Linked DNA regions of Aminobacter aminovorans. The main gene of each other region encodes a partner of the protein of the gene in region 2 in a complex. Links are inferred from orthologs where the notes say so. Each region holds a gene or a part of one and is shown on either strand. Other genes may lie near its edges.

The links.
Region 1: the proteins of DY201_RS19045 (region 2) and ccmA are in contact, whole or in part, in a solved structure (PDB 8CE8), measured with the Escherichia coli proteins. The link is inferred for Aminobacter aminovorans from one-to-one orthologs.
Region 3: the proteins of DY201_RS19045 (region 2) and ccmB are in contact, whole or in part, in a solved structure (PDB 8CE8), measured with the Escherichia coli proteins. The link is inferred for Aminobacter aminovorans from one-to-one orthologs.

Annotation. Positions count from the first base shown.
Region 1 is NZ_UFSM01000001.1:921,887-927,238, reverse strand. Bases 2,365-5,352 are described here. They hold ccmA (heme ABC exporter ATP-binding protein CcmA), read left to right. Parts: upstream 2,365-3,546; coding sequence 3,547-4,158; downstream 4,159-5,352. Other genes in these bases: DY201_RS04460 (DsbE family thiol:disulfide interchange protein), read left to right, coding at 5,325-5,352; ccmD (heme exporter protein CcmD), read left to right, coding at 5,164-5,328; ccmB (heme exporter protein CcmB), read left to right, coding at 4,378-5,043; acnA (aconitate hydratase AcnA), read right to left, coding at 2,365-3,262. In the rest of the region: DY201_RS04490 (GNAT family N-acetyltransferase), read left to right, coding at 1-33; more of acnA, read right to left, coding at 572-2,364. UniProt on the Escherichia coli protein: Part of the ABC transporter complex CcmAB involved in the biogenesis of c-type cytochromes; once thought to export heme, this seems not to be the case, but its exact role is uncertain. Responsible for energy coupling to the transport system.
Region 2 is NZ_UFSM01000001.1:3,861,058-3,864,111, reverse strand. What follows is about bases 1-2,730. They hold DY201_RS19045 (heme ABC transporter permease), read left to right. Parts: upstream 1-848; coding sequence 849-1,613; downstream 1,614-2,730. Other genes in these bases: DY201_RS19040 (NAD(P)H-dependent flavin oxidoreductase), read left to right, coding at 1,640-2,716; DY201_RS19050 (glucan ABC transporter ATP-binding protein/ permease), read left to right, coding at 1-740. UniProt on the Escherichia coli protein: Required for the export of heme to the periplasm for the biogenesis of c-type cytochromes.
Region 3 is NZ_UFSM01000001.1:912,802-923,862, reverse strand. The notes cover bases 1-2,834. They hold ccmB (heme exporter protein CcmB), read left to right. Parts: upstream 1-1,001; coding sequence 1,002-1,667; downstream 1,668-2,834. Other genes in these bases: DY201_RS04455 (bile acid:sodium symporter family protein), read left to right, coding at 2,652-2,834; DY201_RS04460 (DsbE family thiol:disulfide interchange protein), read left to right, coding at 1,949-2,527; ccmD (heme exporter protein CcmD), read left to right, coding at 1,788-1,952; ccmA (heme ABC exporter ATP-binding protein CcmA), read left to right, coding at 171-782. Also shown: more of DY201_RS04455, read left to right, coding at 2,835-3,542; DY201_RS28910 (hypothetical protein), read right to left, coding at 3,668-3,835; DY201_RS04450 (NADPH-dependent FMN reductase), read right to left, coding at 3,967-4,500; DY201_RS04445 (pyridoxamine 5'-phosphate oxidase family protein), read right to left, coding at 4,542-5,156; DY201_RS04440 (septation protein A), read right to left, coding at 5,166-5,813; signal recognition particle-docking protein FtsY, read right to left, coding at 5,817-7,559; tRNA (N(6)-L-threonylcarbamoyladenosine(37)-C(2))-methylthiotransferase MtaB, read right to left, coding at 7,573-8,856; dapF (diaminopimelate epimerase), read right to left, coding at 8,856-9,740; DY201_RS04420 (AprI/Inh family metalloprotease inhibitor), read left to right, coding at 9,961-10,503; cell division protein ZapE, read left to right, coding at 10,621-11,061. UniProt on the Escherichia coli protein: Required for the export of heme to the periplasm for the biogenesis of c-type cytochromes.

The DNA.
Region 1 (5,352 bases), 2.9 Mb from region 2 along the record:
TATCTCTACGACCTTGGGGAAGGCTCCAGATAGACTGGAGCCTCGATGCTGGCCTGATGGCGCAGTTATCTCACCATTTCCGGCTCGTTTTGCGGTCATTCCCATTTTCGGCATCGTCTCATTTCTTCGCACCCCCCTCTGGCCTGCCGGCCATCTCCCCACAAGGAGGGAGATTAGTCGCTCCGCCAGCAGCCCTCATCCTGTGGTGTCGTAAGGATCGTGCTTGCGGCTTTGGCGACTGGCTGCGGGCCAGATGACGGCCTGATCTCCCTCCTTGTGGGGGAGATGGCCGGCAGGCCAGAGGGGGGTGCGAAGGATCACGGCGCCAAAGGTTTGCTTCGCAAAGCACAAACGCCCACGCGCTCATTGTCAGCATCTCGGTCACCATCCCGCGTGGACAGCTGCCTTCCCACGCCCGAAAGCGTGCGTGGCAGTGACGAGATTTGGCACCTGCCGCCGCCGCGGACATCCCGCCTGAGCGAAGCGAGAGCCGGGGGTAACGCGCCTTCTCAAAACAAAACCGCCGGAGCTTGCGCCCGGCGGTTTGTTTCACATGAATCGCGCGTCGAACTTATGCGGCGAGGTCGCGCAGCACGTACTGCAGGATGCCGCCGTTCTTGTAGTAGTCTAGCTCGTCAAGCGTATCGATACGGCAGAGGATCGGAACATCCTTCGGCGAACCGTCGGCGAAGGTGATCTTGGCAACCATCTTCTGGCGCGGCTTGATCGCCTCGAGGCCGTCGATCGTCACCTGCTCGTCACCCTTGAGGCCAAGCGTCTTCCACGACGTGCCTTCCTCGAAGGTGAAGGGGATGACGCCCATGCCGACCAGATTGGAGCGGTGGATGCGCTCGAACGACTGGGCGATGACGGCGCGGACGCCCAGCAGGTTGGTGCCCTTGGCAGCCCAGTCGCGCGACGAGCCATTGCCGTATTCGACACCGGCGAAGATCACCAGCGGCACGCCTTCGCTGCGGTACTGCATGGCAGCATCGTAGATCGGCATCTCTTCCTTGGACGGGTAGTGGAAGGTGTAGCCACCCTCGCGGCCGTTCTCGCCGAGCATGTGGTTACGGATGCGGATGTTGGCGAAGGTGCCGCGCATCATCACTTCGTGGTTGCCGCGGCGCGTGCCGTACTGGTTGAAGTCGGCAACGCCGACGCCATTGTCGGTCAGGTACTTGCCGGCGGGCGAAGCCGCCTTGATCGAACCGGCCGGCGAGATGTGGTCGGTGGTGATCTTGTCGCCGAACAGGCCGAGCACGCGTGCGCCCTCGATCTTGCCGATCTGACCCGGCTTCGACCCCATGCCGACGAAGTAGGGCGGGTTCTGCACATAGGTCGACTTGTCGTCCCAGGCATAGGTCTGGCCCTCAGGCGCCTGCACGTTCTGCCAGTTCTCGTCGCCCTTGAAGACGTCGGCATATTTGCGGGCAAACAGCTCGCGGGTGACGTTTTCGGCGATGAACTGCTCGATCTCGACATTGGTCGGCCAGATATCCCTGAGGAAAACCGGCTTGCCGTCGCGATCCTCACCCAACGGCTCTGTGGTCAGGTCCTTGGTGACAGTTCCGGCGAGCGCATAGGCGACCACCAGCGGCGGCGAGGCCAGGTAGTTGGCCTGCACGTCGGGCGACACGCGGCCTTCGAAGTTGCGGTTGCCCGAAAGCACGGCCGCACCGATCAGGCCCTTGTCGTTGATGGTCTTGGAGATCGGCGCCGGCAGCGGGCCGGAGTTGCCGATGCAGGTCGTGCAGCCGAAGCCGACGAGGTTGAAGCCGATCTGGTCGAGTTCCTTCTGCAGGCCCGACTTCTCGAGATACTCGGCCACCACCTGCGAACCGGGCGCCAGCGAGGTCTTGACCCAAGGCTTCTGCTTCAGGCCGATGCGGTTGGCGTTGCGGGCGAGAAGGCCTGCACCCATCAGCACGCTCGGGTTGGAGGTGTTGGTGCAGGAGGTGATCGCGGCGATCACCACATCGCCATGGCCGAGGTCGAAGGTCTCGCCTTCGACGGCGTAGCGCTTCGACTGGTCGACGGTCTTCTTGTACTCGGCTTCGAGAGCGGTCGCGAAGCCGGAGGCGATGCCTTCGAGCGGGATGCGGCCTTCGGGACGCTTCGGGCCGGCCATCGAGGGAACGACGGTCGCCATGTCGAGTTCGAGCAGGTCGGTGAAAACCGGATCGGCCGACGAGGCGTCGCGCCACATGCCCTGCGCCTTGGAGAATTCCTCGACGAGCGCGATGCGGTTTTCGGCGCGGCCCGACATGTTGAGGTAGCGGATGGTCTCGGAATCGACCGGGAAGAAGCCGCAGGTCGCGCCATATTCGGGCGCCATGTTGCCGATGGTGGCACGGTCGGCCAGCGTCATGTTGCTGAGGCCAGGGCCGAAGAACTCAACGAACTTGCCGACGACGCCCTTCTTGCGCAGCATCTGGGTGACGGTCAGCACCAGATCGGTGGCGGTGACGCCCTCCTTGAGCTTGCCGGTCAGGCGGAAGCCGATGACCTCTGGCAGAAGCATCGAGACGGGCTGGCCGAGCATCGCGGCTTCAGCCTCGATACCGCCGACGCCCCAGCCCAGCACACCCAGGCCGTTGACCATGGTGGTGTGCGAGTCGGTGCCGACGCAGGTGTCGGGATAGGCGGTCGTCACGCCATCCTCGGTGTTCGTCCAGACGGTCTGGGCGAGGTATTCGAGGTTGACCTGGTGGCAGATGCCGGTGCCGGGCGGCACGACGCGGAAGTTGCGGAACGCCTGCTGGCCCCACTTCAGGAACTTGTAGCGCTCTTCGTTGCGCTCATATTCGAGTTCGACGTTGCGGGCGAAAGCCAGCGGCGTGCCGAATTCGTCGACGATGACCGAGTGGTCGATGACCAGGTCGACGGGAACCAGCGGGTTGATCTTCTCAGGGTCGCCGCCGAGGGTCTTGATGCCGTCACGCATGGCGGCGAGGTCGACGACGGCCGGAACGCCGGTGAAGTCCTGCATCAGCACGCGGGCCGGGCGGTAGGCGATCTCGACGCCGGCGGTGCCCTTGTCGGTCAGCCAGCCGGCGACGGCCTGGATGGCTTCCTTGGTGACGGTGCGGCCGTCTTCGTTGCGCAGCAGGTTTTCCAGCAGCACCTTCATCGAATAGGGCAGCTGCGAGATGCCGGTCAGGCCGTTCTTTTCAGCCTCGATGAGGCTGTAATAGACATAGTCGGTACCTGCCGCGGTAAGGGTGCGGCGGCAATTGAAACTGTCGAGTGATTTGGACACGTGCGATCCATCCTTGTCTGTTCAGCCTGAAAGGGAACGGACTCCGATGGGCATGCAATCACGCGCAAAGGTGCGGGTACGGCCATTTCCGCTGTCCGGTCCCAAGCAACCCGAGCCGTTCAAGGCGGCGCGTGCGCTGGTTCGGCGCAAATTCTGTTTCCATGCCGACCGCTGGCATGGTCGAGTGGCATATAGAGAATTTATTGGAATAGTTCTAGACGGAGATTCGCCTATTTTGCTGCGACGCAAAGCGGCAGCGAGATGGTTTCGGCGACGGGGGAAGAATGCTGCTGATCGCAGAAAGTCTCAGCGGTGAACGAGGCGGAGAGACGGTTTTCGACGGCGTCGACTTCGCGCTTGCCGAGGGCCAGGCGCTTGTCGTCACCGGCCCGAACGGCTCGGGCAAGTCGACCCTGCTGCGCGTCGTCGCCGGCCTCCTGCCGCATGCATCGGGACGAATCAGCATCGAGGGCGGCGGCGAGGCGTTTTCGACGGTCGCCTCCGCCTGCCATTATCTCGGCCACCAGAACGCGATGAAGTCGGCCCTGACCGTCCGCGAGAACCTGGAGTTCTGGCGTGACTTCTGCGGCGACGGCAAGCTCGGCATATCGGAGGCCCTCGATGATGTCGGCCTGGGCGGCATCGGCCACCTGCCCTTCGGCTACCTCTCGACCGGCCAGAAGCGCCGCGCCGCGATCGCCAAGCTGCTCATCAGCCACCGCCCGGTCTGGCTGCTCGACGAGCCGACAGCGGGTCTCGACAAGGCGTCCGATGCGCGCTTTTCTGGCTTGATGCAGGGCCATTGCGCTTCGGGTGGCATCGTCGTCGCCGCCACGCATCTGCCGCTCGGGCTGGAGGGGGTGAAGACGCTGGAGATGGGGCGGGTGCATGTCTGAAAGCACTGCGCTCCTTCGCACCCCCCTCTGTCCTGCCGGACATCTCCCCCGCAGGGGGGGAGATCACACTGTGGGCCGGTCGTTGCCAATCGCCAACTCTACAGGAGTGCCGGCGAAGCTGAAGCTGCCGATCTCCCCCCTTGCTAGGGAGATGTCCGGCAGGACAGAGGGGGGTGGGAAGGAACACCATTTCTCCGCGCACATCTATGGAGGGCATCCATGCTAGCCCTCTATCTCCGTGACCTGCGCATGGGCATCCGCGCCGGCGGTGGAGCCTTGACGGGCGTGCTGTTCTTCCTCGCCGTCATCGCCACCATCCCCTTCGGCGTCGGACCCGACCTCAACCTGCTCGCTCGCATCGGCCCGGCCATTCTCTGGATCGGCGCTCTGCTCGCCAGCCTGCTCGGCCTCGACCGGCTGTTCCAGGCCGACCGCGAGGACGGCTCGCTCGATCTTCTGGTGCTCAACGCAGACCGCCACATGCTGGCGCTGACGGTGCTGGTCAAATGCCTGGCGCATTGGACGGCAAGCGTTTTGCCGCTGGTCATCGCAGCCCCCCTGCTCGGCCTGTTCATGAACATGGAGCCCATCGGCATCGGTGCTGCGGCGCTGACCTTGCTCGTCGGTACGCCGGCCATCGTCTTCATCGGTGCGACGGGTGCCGCCGTCGCCGTCGCCCTGCCGCGCGGCGGGCTCCTGATCTCCGTGCTGGTGCTGCCGCTGGTCATCCCGGTGCTGATCTTCGGCGTCACGGCAAGCTATGGCGCTGTCAACGACCCCGACCCGTTCACCCCTCCATTCCTGATTCTCTGCGCGCTGACGATGTTTCTGGCCGTCATCGGCCCGCTGGCAGCGGCGGTAGCACTTCGCTCGGGCACCGACTGATGACGTTTCCTTCAACCACAGCGGTGCGGCGCGGCGTCAGATTGCGCAGCGGCACGCGCGCCGCTAAGTGAATGACATGCTCGGAAACAGAGACATGACCAAGCCTTGCCAGGGTGCCCGATGAGCGCCCACGCCCTCTATGTCACGGCGGCTTACGCCGTCTCGGCGATCGCCATCACAGGTCTGGTGCTGTGGATCCTGGCCGACCAGCGCGCCCGCAAGCGCGAGATGGCGGAACTTGAGGCGGCCGGCCACCGCCGTCGTTCGGACAAGGCAAAGGCATGAGCATCGACAGCCAGAAGCAGGCGG
Region 2 (3,054 bases):
AGTTCCCCAATTCGGGGCAGGGCGTCACCGACGTCTCCTTCGAGGTGCACGCCGGCCAGACCATCGCCATCGTCGGCCCGACCGGTGCCGGCAAGACGACGCTGATCAACCTCTTGCAGCGTGTGCATACGCCGCAGAATGGCCGCATCCTGATCGACGGTATCGACACCCGCACGGTCACCAAGAAGTCGCTGCGCCATTCGATCGCCACCGTCTTCCAGGACGCCGGACTGCTCAACCGCTCGATCGAGGACAACATCCGCGTCGGCCGCGCCAGCGCGAGCTACGAGGAAGTGCATGCTGCCGCGACCGCGGCTGCCGCGCAGGACTTCATCCTGTCCAAGAGCGAAGGCTACGACACCAATGTCGGCGAGCGTGGCGGCCAGCTGTCCGGCGGCGAGCGCCAGCGTATCGCCATTGCCCGCGCCATCCTCAAGAGCGCGCCGATCCTGGTGCTCGACGAGGCGACGAGCGCGCTCGACGTCGAGACCGAGAACCGGGTCAAGGACGCCATCGACATGCTGCGCGACGGTCGTACGACCTTCATCATCGCGCACCGGCTGAGCACGGTTCGAGACGCCGACCTTGTGGTGTTCATGGATCGCGGCCATGTCGTCGAGATGGGCGGCTTCAACGAGCTGTCGACCCGCAACGGCCGCTTTGCAGCACTGCTGCGCGCTGGCGGCCTGCTCAATGACGAGGAAGTCCGTCGCGTCACCCATGTCGAGGCTGCGGCCTAGTCTTTACCTGAAACCGGATCCGGACGGGGCGCCTTGGCGCCCCGTTTGCGTTTGGCCGCGACGCTGGAACCGATTGCGAAGACGAGCGCCCAAGGCTATTTAGCGTCCATGACACAGACGACCTCGCAGGCTTGGCGTTTCAGCGACCTGGCCAATCCGACCCGCTTCATCTCGCTGGTCGACAAGATCGTGCCCTGGCTTGGCGGCGCCTCAGTGTTGGTGCTGGCGATCGGGCTTTATCTGGCCTTTGCCGCACCGGCGGATTTCCAGCAGGGCATCACCGTCCGCATCATGTATATCCACGTGCCTTTCGCCTGGCTCGCCATGATGTGCTACTCGGTCATGGCCGTTTCGGCCCTGGGAACGCTGGTCTGGCGTCATCCGCTCGCCGACGTCGCCCTGAAGTCGGCGGCACCGGTCGGCGCTGTCTTCACCGCACTGGCGCTGCTTACCGGCTCGATCTGGGGCAAGCCGATGTGGGGCACCTGGTGGGTCTGGGATGCCCGGCTGACCTCGGTATTCGTGCTTTTCCTGATGTATCTCGGCATCATCGCACTCACCCGCGCACTCGACGATCCCGCGCGTTCGGCGCGCGCCGCCGCCGTCATCACGCTGGTCGGCTTCATCAACATCCCGATCATCAAGTTCTCGGTCGAATGGTGGAACACGTTGCATCAGCCGGCATCGGTGTTCCGGATGGACGGTCCGACCATCGATCCGAGCATGCTCTGGCCCCTCATGACCATGGCGTTTGGCTTTACCCTTCTGTTCTTCACTCTGCATCTAATGGCGATGCGCACCGAGATCTGGCGCCGCCGCGTCGTCGCCATGCGCCAGATTGCTGCCCGGAGGGCCGAGCGCCAGCAGGCCTGACGGCTCCTTGAAGGAAGGAAGACATGATGTGGCCCGATCATCGAATTCTTGATCTTCTGGGCCTCGAGCTTCCGATCTTGCAGGCGCCGATGGCCGGTCCCGTCGATTCCGAAATGGTGATCGCGGTCTCCGAGGCAGGTGGCCTCGGCGCGCTGCCCTGCGCGTTGATGACGCCTGACAAGGCGCGGACGGAACTCGGCATCATCAGGCAGCGCACAGCAAGGCCGATCAACGTCAATTTCTTCTGCCACACGCCGCCGCAAGAGGACCTGGCCCGCGAGGCGGCTTGGAAACAGCGGCTCGAGCCGTATTATCTCGAGCTCGGCCTCGACCCCAAGGCGCCGATGCCGCGCTCGGCGCGCGCGCCTTTCGACGACACCTTCTGCGACATCGTCGAGGAGTTCCGGCCGGAGGTGGTGAGTTTCCATTTCGGCCTGCCGGATGCCGCCTTGCTCGATCGCGTCAAGGCGACGGGCGCCAAGGTGCTGTCGTCGGCAACGACGGCCGACGAGGCGGTGTGGCTTGAGGCGAGGGGCTGCGATGCGATCATCGCGCAAGGTGCCGAGGCCGGCGGCCATCGCGGCATCTTCCTGACCGATAATATCGCCAACCAGCCCGGCACTTTCGCCCTGGTGCCGCAGGTGGTCGACGCGGTCAAGCTGCCTGTCATCGCCACGGGCGGCATTGCCGATGCGCGCGGCATCGTCGCTGCCTTTGCCCTCGGCGCGTCGGCGGTGCAGGTCGGCACCGCCTATCTGTTCTGCCCCGAGGCCAAGGTGGCAGCACCGCACAAGGCGGCATTGCGTTCGGCCAAGGACGACCATACCGCGCTGACCAATCTGTTCACCGGCCGGCCGGCGCGCGGCATCGTCAACCGCATCATGCGCGAGGTCGGCCCGCTGTCTGAGGACGCGCCGGCATTCCCGCTGGCAGGCGGGGCTTTGGCGCCGCTGCGTGCGGCGTCGGAACCGAAAGGATCGGGTGACTTCATGTCATTGTGGTCGGGGCAGGCGGCGCGGCTGGGCCGCGACATGCCGGCGGCCGACCTGACGCGCGCCCTTGCCGCGGAAACACAAGCTCTGCTTTCGCGCTTCGGCCGCTAGCGCAATTCCAGGAAAAGTGTGCAGCGGTGTTCCGTCCGGAATTGCGCAAAACAAAAAGATAGAAGCTCCGCTGCAAAAGCGAAGCCTTCATTGCGGCAGTTGGAGATCAAGCTACCGGCGTTTGAGGATCACTGACCGCTCTTCCCTAATTCCGTCATCGGCAGACGGGTCCGGAAATGCGACTACAAAAGCCTTGAGAAGAATGTCTCCGTCTGGCTCGTTTAGCCATTCGGCGCTATCCCCGACGTCGAAGTAGACACCATCTTCCGAGAAGCCGAATGTATCGCCGACGGGGAAGGGAGCCCGCCGTCGAATTGCCGCAGCATGAACATCCCACG
Region 3 (11,061 bases), 2.9 Mb from region 2 along the record:
GCCGTTCAAGGCGGCGCGTGCGCTGGTTCGGCGCAAATTCTGTTTCCATGCCGACCGCTGGCATGGTCGAGTGGCATATAGAGAATTTATTGGAATAGTTCTAGACGGAGATTCGCCTATTTTGCTGCGACGCAAAGCGGCAGCGAGATGGTTTCGGCGACGGGGGAAGAATGCTGCTGATCGCAGAAAGTCTCAGCGGTGAACGAGGCGGAGAGACGGTTTTCGACGGCGTCGACTTCGCGCTTGCCGAGGGCCAGGCGCTTGTCGTCACCGGCCCGAACGGCTCGGGCAAGTCGACCCTGCTGCGCGTCGTCGCCGGCCTCCTGCCGCATGCATCGGGACGAATCAGCATCGAGGGCGGCGGCGAGGCGTTTTCGACGGTCGCCTCCGCCTGCCATTATCTCGGCCACCAGAACGCGATGAAGTCGGCCCTGACCGTCCGCGAGAACCTGGAGTTCTGGCGTGACTTCTGCGGCGACGGCAAGCTCGGCATATCGGAGGCCCTCGATGATGTCGGCCTGGGCGGCATCGGCCACCTGCCCTTCGGCTACCTCTCGACCGGCCAGAAGCGCCGCGCCGCGATCGCCAAGCTGCTCATCAGCCACCGCCCGGTCTGGCTGCTCGACGAGCCGACAGCGGGTCTCGACAAGGCGTCCGATGCGCGCTTTTCTGGCTTGATGCAGGGCCATTGCGCTTCGGGTGGCATCGTCGTCGCCGCCACGCATCTGCCGCTCGGGCTGGAGGGGGTGAAGACGCTGGAGATGGGGCGGGTGCATGTCTGAAAGCACTGCGCTCCTTCGCACCCCCCTCTGTCCTGCCGGACATCTCCCCCGCAGGGGGGGAGATCACACTGTGGGCCGGTCGTTGCCAATCGCCAACTCTACAGGAGTGCCGGCGAAGCTGAAGCTGCCGATCTCCCCCCTTGCTAGGGAGATGTCCGGCAGGACAGAGGGGGGTGGGAAGGAACACCATTTCTCCGCGCACATCTATGGAGGGCATCCATGCTAGCCCTCTATCTCCGTGACCTGCGCATGGGCATCCGCGCCGGCGGTGGAGCCTTGACGGGCGTGCTGTTCTTCCTCGCCGTCATCGCCACCATCCCCTTCGGCGTCGGACCCGACCTCAACCTGCTCGCTCGCATCGGCCCGGCCATTCTCTGGATCGGCGCTCTGCTCGCCAGCCTGCTCGGCCTCGACCGGCTGTTCCAGGCCGACCGCGAGGACGGCTCGCTCGATCTTCTGGTGCTCAACGCAGACCGCCACATGCTGGCGCTGACGGTGCTGGTCAAATGCCTGGCGCATTGGACGGCAAGCGTTTTGCCGCTGGTCATCGCAGCCCCCCTGCTCGGCCTGTTCATGAACATGGAGCCCATCGGCATCGGTGCTGCGGCGCTGACCTTGCTCGTCGGTACGCCGGCCATCGTCTTCATCGGTGCGACGGGTGCCGCCGTCGCCGTCGCCCTGCCGCGCGGCGGGCTCCTGATCTCCGTGCTGGTGCTGCCGCTGGTCATCCCGGTGCTGATCTTCGGCGTCACGGCAAGCTATGGCGCTGTCAACGACCCCGACCCGTTCACCCCTCCATTCCTGATTCTCTGCGCGCTGACGATGTTTCTGGCCGTCATCGGCCCGCTGGCAGCGGCGGTAGCACTTCGCTCGGGCACCGACTGATGACGTTTCCTTCAACCACAGCGGTGCGGCGCGGCGTCAGATTGCGCAGCGGCACGCGCGCCGCTAAGTGAATGACATGCTCGGAAACAGAGACATGACCAAGCCTTGCCAGGGTGCCCGATGAGCGCCCACGCCCTCTATGTCACGGCGGCTTACGCCGTCTCGGCGATCGCCATCACAGGTCTGGTGCTGTGGATCCTGGCCGACCAGCGCGCCCGCAAGCGCGAGATGGCGGAACTTGAGGCGGCCGGCCACCGCCGTCGTTCGGACAAGGCAAAGGCATGAGCATCGACAGCCAGAAGCAGGCGGCGCGTCCGCGCAGGCTCATGGTCCTGTTGCCGCTGCTGATTTTCCTGGCACTCGCCGGCCTGTTCCTGGCGCAGCTGCTGTCCGGCCGCGACCTCACCGCAGTACCCTCGGCGCTGATCGGCCAGACCGCACCGAAGACCGAACTTCCGCCACTCGAAGGCATGCAGGTTCCCGGTCTGGACTCGGCCGACTTCACCGGCAAGGTAACGCTGGTCAATGTCTGGGCATCGTGGTGCGCGCCATGCCGCGAGGAGCACCCGGTGCTGCTCGAGTTGTCGAAAGATCAGCGTTTTTCGATCGCCGGGCTGAACTACAAGGACAAGCCCGAGAACGCCCGCCGCTTTCTTGGTGATCTCGGCAGCCCCTACAAGGCGATCGGGGTCGACCAGAACGGCCGCACGGCAATCGACTGGGGCGTCTATGGCGTGCCGGAAACCTTCCTCATCGGCAAGGACGGAAAGGTTGCCTTCAAGCATGTCGGCCCGCTGTCGCCGGACGCGGTGACCACGACGCTGATGCCCGAAATCGAGAAGGCACTCGCGGCTCAATAGCGACTGATGAAGCCGCTTCGCGCCCTGCGTGCGAATCATCGGGATTTGCACTACGTTTTCATACAACCGCTAGGGAGAGATGCGTCGTGACGGCGCAGCAAGCGGCCGTTTGGGGGAGGCGTAGATGCAAGACAGTTCCGCGCTCATCATATTTCTGCCGTTGGCGCTCGGCGTCATCATGCTCGGCCTCGGCCTATCACTGACGGTCGAGGACTTCAGAAACGTTCTGCAAAAGCCCAAGGCGGTGGTCGTCGCGCTGATCTGCCAGACCGTCATCCTGCCGCTGGCGTGTCTCGGGCTGATCTATGTCTTTGGCCTCGAGCCGGCGCTTGCGGTCGGCATGATGCTTCTGGCAGCAAGCCCGGGCGGCACCTCGGCCAATCTCTACAGCCACCTGGCCGACGGCGACGTCGCGCTCAACATCACGCTGACGGCGATCAACTCGGCGCTATCGATCCTGACCCTGCCACTGATCGTCAACTGGTCGCTCATGCAATTCATGTCGGGCGACCAGGCGATCCCTCTGCAATTCGCCAAGGTGATGCAGGTATTCGTCATCGTGCTCGGCCCGGTGCTGATCGGCATGTGGCTGCGCAGCCGCTTCCCGGCCTTCGCCGAACGCATGGCGCGGCCGGTGAAGATCTTCTCGATGCTGTTCCTGTTTGCGGTGGTTGCCGTAGCACTTGTCCAGGAGTGGGAAACGCTCAAGGCCTGGGGCCCGATCGTCGGCCTGGCAGCCCTTGCCTTCAATCTCGTCAGTCTCGGCGTCGGCTACTTCGTGCCGCGTGCCGCCGGCATCGAAAAGCGCCAGGCAACCGCGATCGGCATGGAGATCGGCATTCACAACGGCACGCTGGCGATCGCCATTGCGCTGAGCCCGCTGTTGCTGAACAACGCAACGATGGCGGTTCCGGCAGCGATCTACGGGCTGATCGCCTTCATCACGGCGGCAATCTTCGGCTACTGGCTGAAGCAGTCACACGGCCGCGCGGCGGCGACAACGCCAGTGCACTGAGCCGAAGCGGGCCGCAGTCCCGACTGCCGGAAAGAGAAAAGGCGCTTGCGGCATCCCCTTTGGGGGGCCCTGGCGCCCTTGTCGCAACGGCCGGTCGGACACCGGCCGGAAGTTTTGGCCCGGGCTTAGCCGTAGACCTGCTTGTAGGCCTGGAACAGCATCTCGCTGCGGTCGGCGCGCATGTCGGCCAGGTCGCGACCCGAGAAGCCGTCGATCTCGGCAACAAGGCGCTTGTACTGCTTGCGCTTGGCGGCGCTCTGACGCGCGCGGGTCAGAAGGTTGTCGAACAACATCTTGCGTTCCTTTCGTCTGCCGCCCAATGCGGCTTGAACAGACCTCCCTGATCGATCCGAACATGACATAGGAACCGCTGCGCCGCAAAATAAGATGCTGCAACGCAGCAATGCACAGCGCGCATAACGAGTTAACGAGTACGAACAAAGTTGGAGAACGCCGACAAAGCGTCCCGCATCGATTCGATGGTGACAGCGTCGGCGAGAATCTCGTCCATCTCCTGCGGCCTCTTGCCGAGCAGCGCGATGGTCAGGTCTTGCCCGTCAAAGAGGTCGAAGGACATCGTTTTCATGATCTCGGCAAGGGCGTTGCGGGCAAAATGCGAGCGCGGCGAGGCATGAACCTGCATCGCAGGCTTGCCGACGGCTGCGTCGCGTGAAACCAGCCAGTCCAGCGCGTTCTTCAGTCCGCCAGGCACGCCATGGGCGTATTCAGGACAAGAGACGATCACGCCGTCGGCTCGCGTAACGGCATCGATGAGCGCAGTCACCTCCTGCGGCGTGCGTTCACCCTCGTCATCGGGATTGAAAATCGGCAGGCGGCCAAGCCCATCATAAACGCGGAGATGGCAACCAGGTGGCGCAATGCGCGCCAAGGCAGCAACAAGCGCATTGTTGGTGGAGGCAGCCCGCAGGCTGCCGGAAATGGCGAGGATACTCATCAACGCAGGCCGCCAAACGTCGGACGATTCGTGTCCGTCGAAACCTACCACATGCTCTTGCGGTAGGACTCGTCCAGCGAGCGGTCGAGCGTTTCGGCATTGTCGGCAAGCGCCAGCTGGTCGCGCAGGATCTGTCCGAGCGTCGGCAAGGTGTCGCGGTCAGGCCAGCTGGCAGGTGCCCAAAGCTCGGAGCGCATGAACGCCTTGGCGCAATGCATGTAGACCGCCTTGATGGCGACGACCATGACGGTGACCGGCGGCTTGCCCTCGGCAGCGAGCCGCTCGCGCAGGCCCGGGTCGGCGGTCAGTCGTGCATCGCCATTGATGCGCAATGTCTCGTTCATGCCCGGGATCAGAAACAGCAGGCCGACAGCCGGGTTGACGAGCACGTTTTCGAGCGTGTCGAGCCGATTGTTGCCCGGGCGGTCGGGAATGGCGATGGTGGCATCGTCGAGGATGGCGACGAAACCCGGCTTGTCGCCCTTGGGCGTAACATCGGCGTTGCCCTTGTCGTCGGCCGAGCCGATCAGCACGAATGGGCTGCGCGCCAGGAAGCCCTTGGCATGATGGTCGAGGCGGCGGAGTTCCTTCCTCACCGCGCCGTCGCCGGGCGCGCGGTAATGTTGACGCAGCGCTTCGCGGTCGGCGATGAACTCCATGATGACCTCTTACTTATGTTCTTCCAGTGAATGGCGCATGATGAGCGGCATCTGGCTGAAAGTGAAGAGCAAGGTTATCGGCATGATGCCCCAGACCTTGAAAGCCACCCAGGTGTCGGTCGAAAAAGACCGCCAAACAACCTCGTTGACCACGGCAAGAAACAGGAAGAACAGGCCCCAGCGAAAGGTCAGCTTGCGCCAGCCTTCGGCATCGAGGCGGAAGGCGGAAGCAAAGACGTAGCCGAGCAACGACTTGCCGAACCACAGCCCCCCCAGCAGGATGGCACCAAACAGCGTATTGACGATTGTCGGCTTCATCTTGATGAAGACGTCGTCCTGCAGATACAGCGTCAGCGCGCCGAAGACGAAGACGACGATGCCGGAAATCAGCGGCATGATCGGCAGCGAGCGTGTCAGCAGCCACGAGGCAGCCAGCGCAATCGCCGTTGCCGCCATAAACAGGCCGGTGGCGATGAAGATCGGTCCGCCGAGCTCGGCCAGCGTCGGGAAGCGCGACGCAAGCCATTCGCCGCGCGCATTGGCAAAGAAGAACACCACCAGCGGCCCAAGTTCCAGCACCAGCTTGAGCAGCGGGCTGACTTCTTCCTTCTTGGTTTTCGGGTCGGAAGGATCGCGTTCGAGGATGGGTGCGTTCATGAATCAGGCGACTCCTGCGATCGCCTTGGCGAAATCGCTTGCCGAAAAGGGTTCGAGATCGTCGACCTGCTCGCCGACGCCGATGAAATAGACCGGCAGCTTATGTTTGGCGGCGATTGCGACCAAAATACCGCCGCGCGCCGTGCCGTCGAGCTTGGTCATGACCAGGCCGTTCACACCTGCGACATTGCGGAAGATCTCGACCTGGTTGAGCGCATTCTGGCCGGTGGTGGCGTCGACGGTCTGCAGCACCGTGTGCGGCGCTTCGGGATCGAGCTTGCCGAGCACGCGCACGATCTTTTCGAGCTCGGCCATCAGTTCGGTCTTGTTCTGCAGGCGGCCGGCCGTGTCGATGATCAACACGTCCGAGCCGGCGGCCTTGGCCTGTTCGAAGGCATCATAGGCAAGTCCCGCTGCATCCGCGCCGAGCTTGGTGGCGATGACGGGCGATTTCGTCCGCTCGCCCCAGATCTTCAGCTGCTCGATGGCTGCAGCACGGAAAGTGTCGCCGGCGGCGAGCATGACAGACAGCCCGCCCTCGGTCAGCTTGGCGGCAAGCTTGCCGATGGTCGTGGTCTTGCCGGTACCATTGACGCCGACGACAAGGATGACATGCGGCTTGTGCGACAGGTCGAGCTCCAGCGGCAGCGCCACCGGCTGCAGCACCTTCTCCACCTCGACCGCCATGATCGAGCGGACCTCGTGGTCGGAGACGTCCTTGCCATAGCGGCTCGACGCCAGCGCGTCGGTGACGCGAAGCGCGGTCTCGACGCCGAGATCGGCGCGGATGAGCACGTCTTCGAGGTCCTGAAGCGTGTCTTCGTCCAGCTTTCGCTTGGTGAAGATGCCGGCAATGTTGCCGGACAGTTCCTTGGACGAGCGCGACAGGCCCTGGCGCAGGCGCTGGAACCAGCTTTGCCGCGGCGCAGGCACCGCCACGTCCACGACCTCGGCCTTCTGCTCGACCTTCTTTTGGACGGTGACCTTGCCTGCGGACGGCTTTGGCTCCGCTGCAGGTGCTGGTTCCACGGGAGCGGGCACGAGAGCTGCAGGCTCGGAAACGATTTCGCGCAGCGCGGCAACCGGCTGCCCTGCCTCGACCGCTGTTGCGACTGGTTCAGCCACTTCGGCTGGCGCAGCTTCCTCGATGACAGGATCGACGGGACGTGCCTCAGCCACAGGCTCTGCCGGCTGCAGCGCTTCGACGACGGGTTCTTCGACAACCGGCTCCGTTTCAGGGCCGCGCATCGCCGGCTCCGGCGCCGCGGGCACCGGCTGGGCGGGGATTTCCTCGGGCAGTTCGGGCGTCAACGGCTCCGGCGGGACCGGAACTTCTGCTGGCGCGGGTTCGGGTTCGACAGGGCTTGGCGCAGGCGTCGGCCGCTCGGCAGGCTGCTCTGGCTCGGGCGCCGGAACGTCCGGTACGGGCTCGGGCTTTGGCTCTTCCTGCGGGACAGGCTGCGGTGTGGGCTCGACCGGCACCGGTCGCTCGGCCGGCTTGGGCTCGGGAACGACTGGTGGCGCGGGCGGTGTTACCGGTGCAGGTTCCGGCTTCGGCTCCTCGGCGAGGGCGGCAGGCGCATCGGCGACGTCAGGCGCTTCCGCAGCAACCGGGATTTCCTCGGCCGGCTTGAGCGCTTCCAGCGCATCAAAATTCAGCGGCGGCAGCACTTCATTCTCGGCCGGTGGCTCGACCGTCTCCTTCTTTCCGAAGGAGAAAACTTTCTTGATGAACCCGAATGCCATGCGGTCGCTTTCGTCAGGCCGCGCGCGCGGCGGCCGGTGCCGCTACAAGCCGCTCGCCGTCATGTCCGGCAATGTCGACCTCTATGATTTCGCCCGCAGCACCCTGATCGAGCGCAACGAGCGTAAAACCTTCCGTCCGGCCGAGCCCCTCGCGCTCGACAAGTACCTTCTGGCACGAGCCCTTGAGGCTTTCGAGATGGCGCGCATAATTGACGTCACCGGCGGCGCGCAGGCGGGCGGCGCGCTGCTTGACGATCTCGCGCCGGACCTGCGGCATGCGCGCGGCGGGCGTGCCCTCGCGCGGGCTGAACGGGAAAACGTGGAGATGGGTCAGACCGCACTCCTCGACGACACGGATCGAATTCTCGAACATCTCGTCGGTCTCGGTCGGGAAGCCGGCGATGATGTCGGCGCCGAAGACGATGTCGGGGCGAAGCTTGCGCACATCGGCGCAAAACTTGATCGACTGGTCGCGCAGGTGGCGGCGCTTCATGCGCTTCAGGATCATGTCGTCGCCCGACTGCAGCGACAGATGCAGATGCGGCATCAGCCGCGCCTCTGTGGCGACCGCCTCGAGCAGGTCCTCGTCGGCCTCGATCGAATCGATCGAGGACAGACGCAGGCGCTGCACATCAGGCACCTGGCGCAGGATGGTCTTGACCAGCTTGCCCAGACGCGGTGCGCCGGGCAGGTCGGCGCCATAGCTGGTCATGTCGACGCCCGACAGCACCACCTCGGCATAACCGTTGCCGGCGAGACGCTTGATCTGCTCGACCACCGCGCCCATCGGCACCGAGCGAGAATTGCCGCGGCCGTAAGGAATGATGCAGAAGGTGCAGCGATGGTCGCAACCGTTCTGGACCTGCACGAAGGCACGCGCGCGGCCCTCGATGGCATCGACCAGATGGCCAGCCGTCTCGCGCACGGAAAAGATGTCGTTGACGCGGGCCTTCTCGAAATCGTTGACGCCGAAGTCGGGCAGCGCCCGGTAGTTGTGCGCCTTGAGCTTTTCCTCGTTGCCGAGCACCAGGTCGACCTCGGCCATGCCGGCAAAGGCCGCAGGGTCGGTCTGGGCGGCGCAACCGGTAACGATGATGCGTGCGTCCGGGTTTTCGCGCCGCGCCTTGCGGATCGACTGCTTGGCCTGGCGCACAGCTTCGCTCGTCACCGCGCAGGTATTGAAGATGACCGCGCCACCCTTGAGTTCATCAAGGCCTGCGGCCTTGGCCTCGCGCTTCACCACCTCTGACTCATAGGTGTTGAGGCGGCAGCCGAAGGTAACGACGTCGACCGCCATCAGGCGACGTCCTGCTGGTCGCGGCGCCAGGCGCCGGTGGCCGGGTTGAAGCTGCCGGAGAATTCCCATTCGGCCGGGCCGGTCATGACGACGTGGTCGTCGGCGCGCCAGTCGATCTTCAGCGTCCCGCCGCTCGGCACGGTAACGGTCACGCTACGACCGGTGCGGCCGGTGCGCGCGGCGGAAACGGCGGCAGCACAGGTAGCCGAGCCGCAAGCCAACGTCAGGCCGGCGCCACGTTCCCAGGTGCGCAGGTTGAGCGTCTCGGTCGAGGTCACCTGGGCGATCGAGATGTTGGCGCGCTCGGGGAAGATCGGATGGTTTTCGAGCAGCGGACCGAAACGGTCGAGGTCGTAGGACCAGACGTCGTTGTCGACCCAGAAGATGGCGTGGGGATTACCCATCGAGGCAACCGATGGCGAATGCAGTACAGGCGCGTCGATCGGCCCGATCTGCAGCTCGATGGCGCGCGTGTCACGGAACTCCTCGGCAAGCGGAATGTCCTGCCAGCCAAAGCGCGGAATGCCCATGTCGACGGAAATCGACCCGTCCTCATGTTCTTCGGCATTTAGGATGCCGGCGATGGTCTCGAAGGTGAACACCTTCTGCCCGGTTTCGGCGGCAAGCGCCTGCACGACGCAGCGCGTGCCGTTGCCGCAGGCCTGGGCGTGGGTGCCGTCGGAATTGATGATCTCGATGTAGTTGACCGTACCCGGCGTGCGCGGGTCGTGGATCGCCATGATCTGGTCGAACTTGGTCGCCGGATCGGCCGCCAGCGCAATCGCCGCGGCAGGCATAACGCGATCCGCGCGGCCGCGCATGTCGGCAACGATAATGTCGTTGCCGAGCCCGTTCATCTTGGCGAAAGGGGCCTCAATGGCCATGGTCGGTAAGTCTCGCGGCTGTTTGGGGCCTATATGGCGGAAACATCGCCGAATTACCAGTCTCGCGCCACGCTGGCCTATTGAGACAATTTTGCAACAATTTCATACGCAAACCCTATTTTAACCATATCAGGTTGAAATTCTGCCAACTTCGCCGCTTTAGAGGCGAACTGTCGATCGCGCGGGGGCGCCCCCAGAACTGCCCCACGGAGGGAATGCAATGGCTTTTTCGAAAACCGGCCTGCTGGCCGCATCGCTGGTGGCGCTTCTGGCGGCAGCCGGCTGTAACAGCACGCGCCTTTCCTCGATGGACACCCAGCCGGCCCCGCTGCCTGCGGCACCCGCCGGCACGGTGACCAGTGGCCAGCTGCCGCCACCCTCGGCACCGGGTGCCGCTGGCGCCTCGCAGTTCCCGGCCGCCCCGGCACAGACCCAGGTCGCAGCCCTGCCCGCCGACGGTGGTGCTGCCGCCGCCAACGCACCCGACATCACCGCAACCAGCGTGGCTGGCGTGTGGAGCGCTTCGGTTTCCGGCCAGAGCTGCAAAGTGGCGACGCCGCAGACCAAGTTCGGCCAGGGCTTCCGTGCCGGCCCGCTGCGCTGCCCGGCACCGATAGACGGCGTCAAATCATGGAACGTCGCCGGCAAGCAGCTGACCCTGTTCGATGAAGCCGGCTCGCCGCTGGCCAGGCTCTATCAGTCGGGCGAAGGCCGCTTCGACGGCCAGACCTCCAACGGCCTGCCGATTTCGCTCAACCGCTAAGGCATGACGCCGAAGATCGGATTCGATTTCGCGACCGGATCATGCATAGGTTTTTGCGCGTCCGCTCGGACGCGCGGCAACAAACATCAGACGTTCGTATTCGTGCCAGAGTGAGCCATGCACCTGCGTGACGGCCTACAGACCCATGTGACCGTCAGGCAGCGTTACGACCATCTGGTCGAGCTGGGCAACATCCGCCACGACCCGGCGCAGCTTAAGATCGTTGCAGCGCTGGACAAGCTTATCGACGAGATTTCCGACAAGAGGCTGGCGCGCAAGTCGAGCGCGTTGGGCTGGCTTTTTGCCAGACGCAAGCCGCAGCACGAGCACGTCAAGGGGCTCTACGTCCATGGCGGCGTCGGCCGTGGCAAGACCATGCTGATGGACATGTTCTTCGAGCTGGTGCCGGTCAAGCACAAGCGCCGCGTCCATTTCAACGACTTCATGGCCGATGTGCACGACCGCATCCAGAAGCAGCGGGCCGCGCGCAAGAATGGCACCTCGCGCGACGACGACCCGATCCCGCCTGTGGCGGCAGCACTTGGCGAAGAGGCTTGG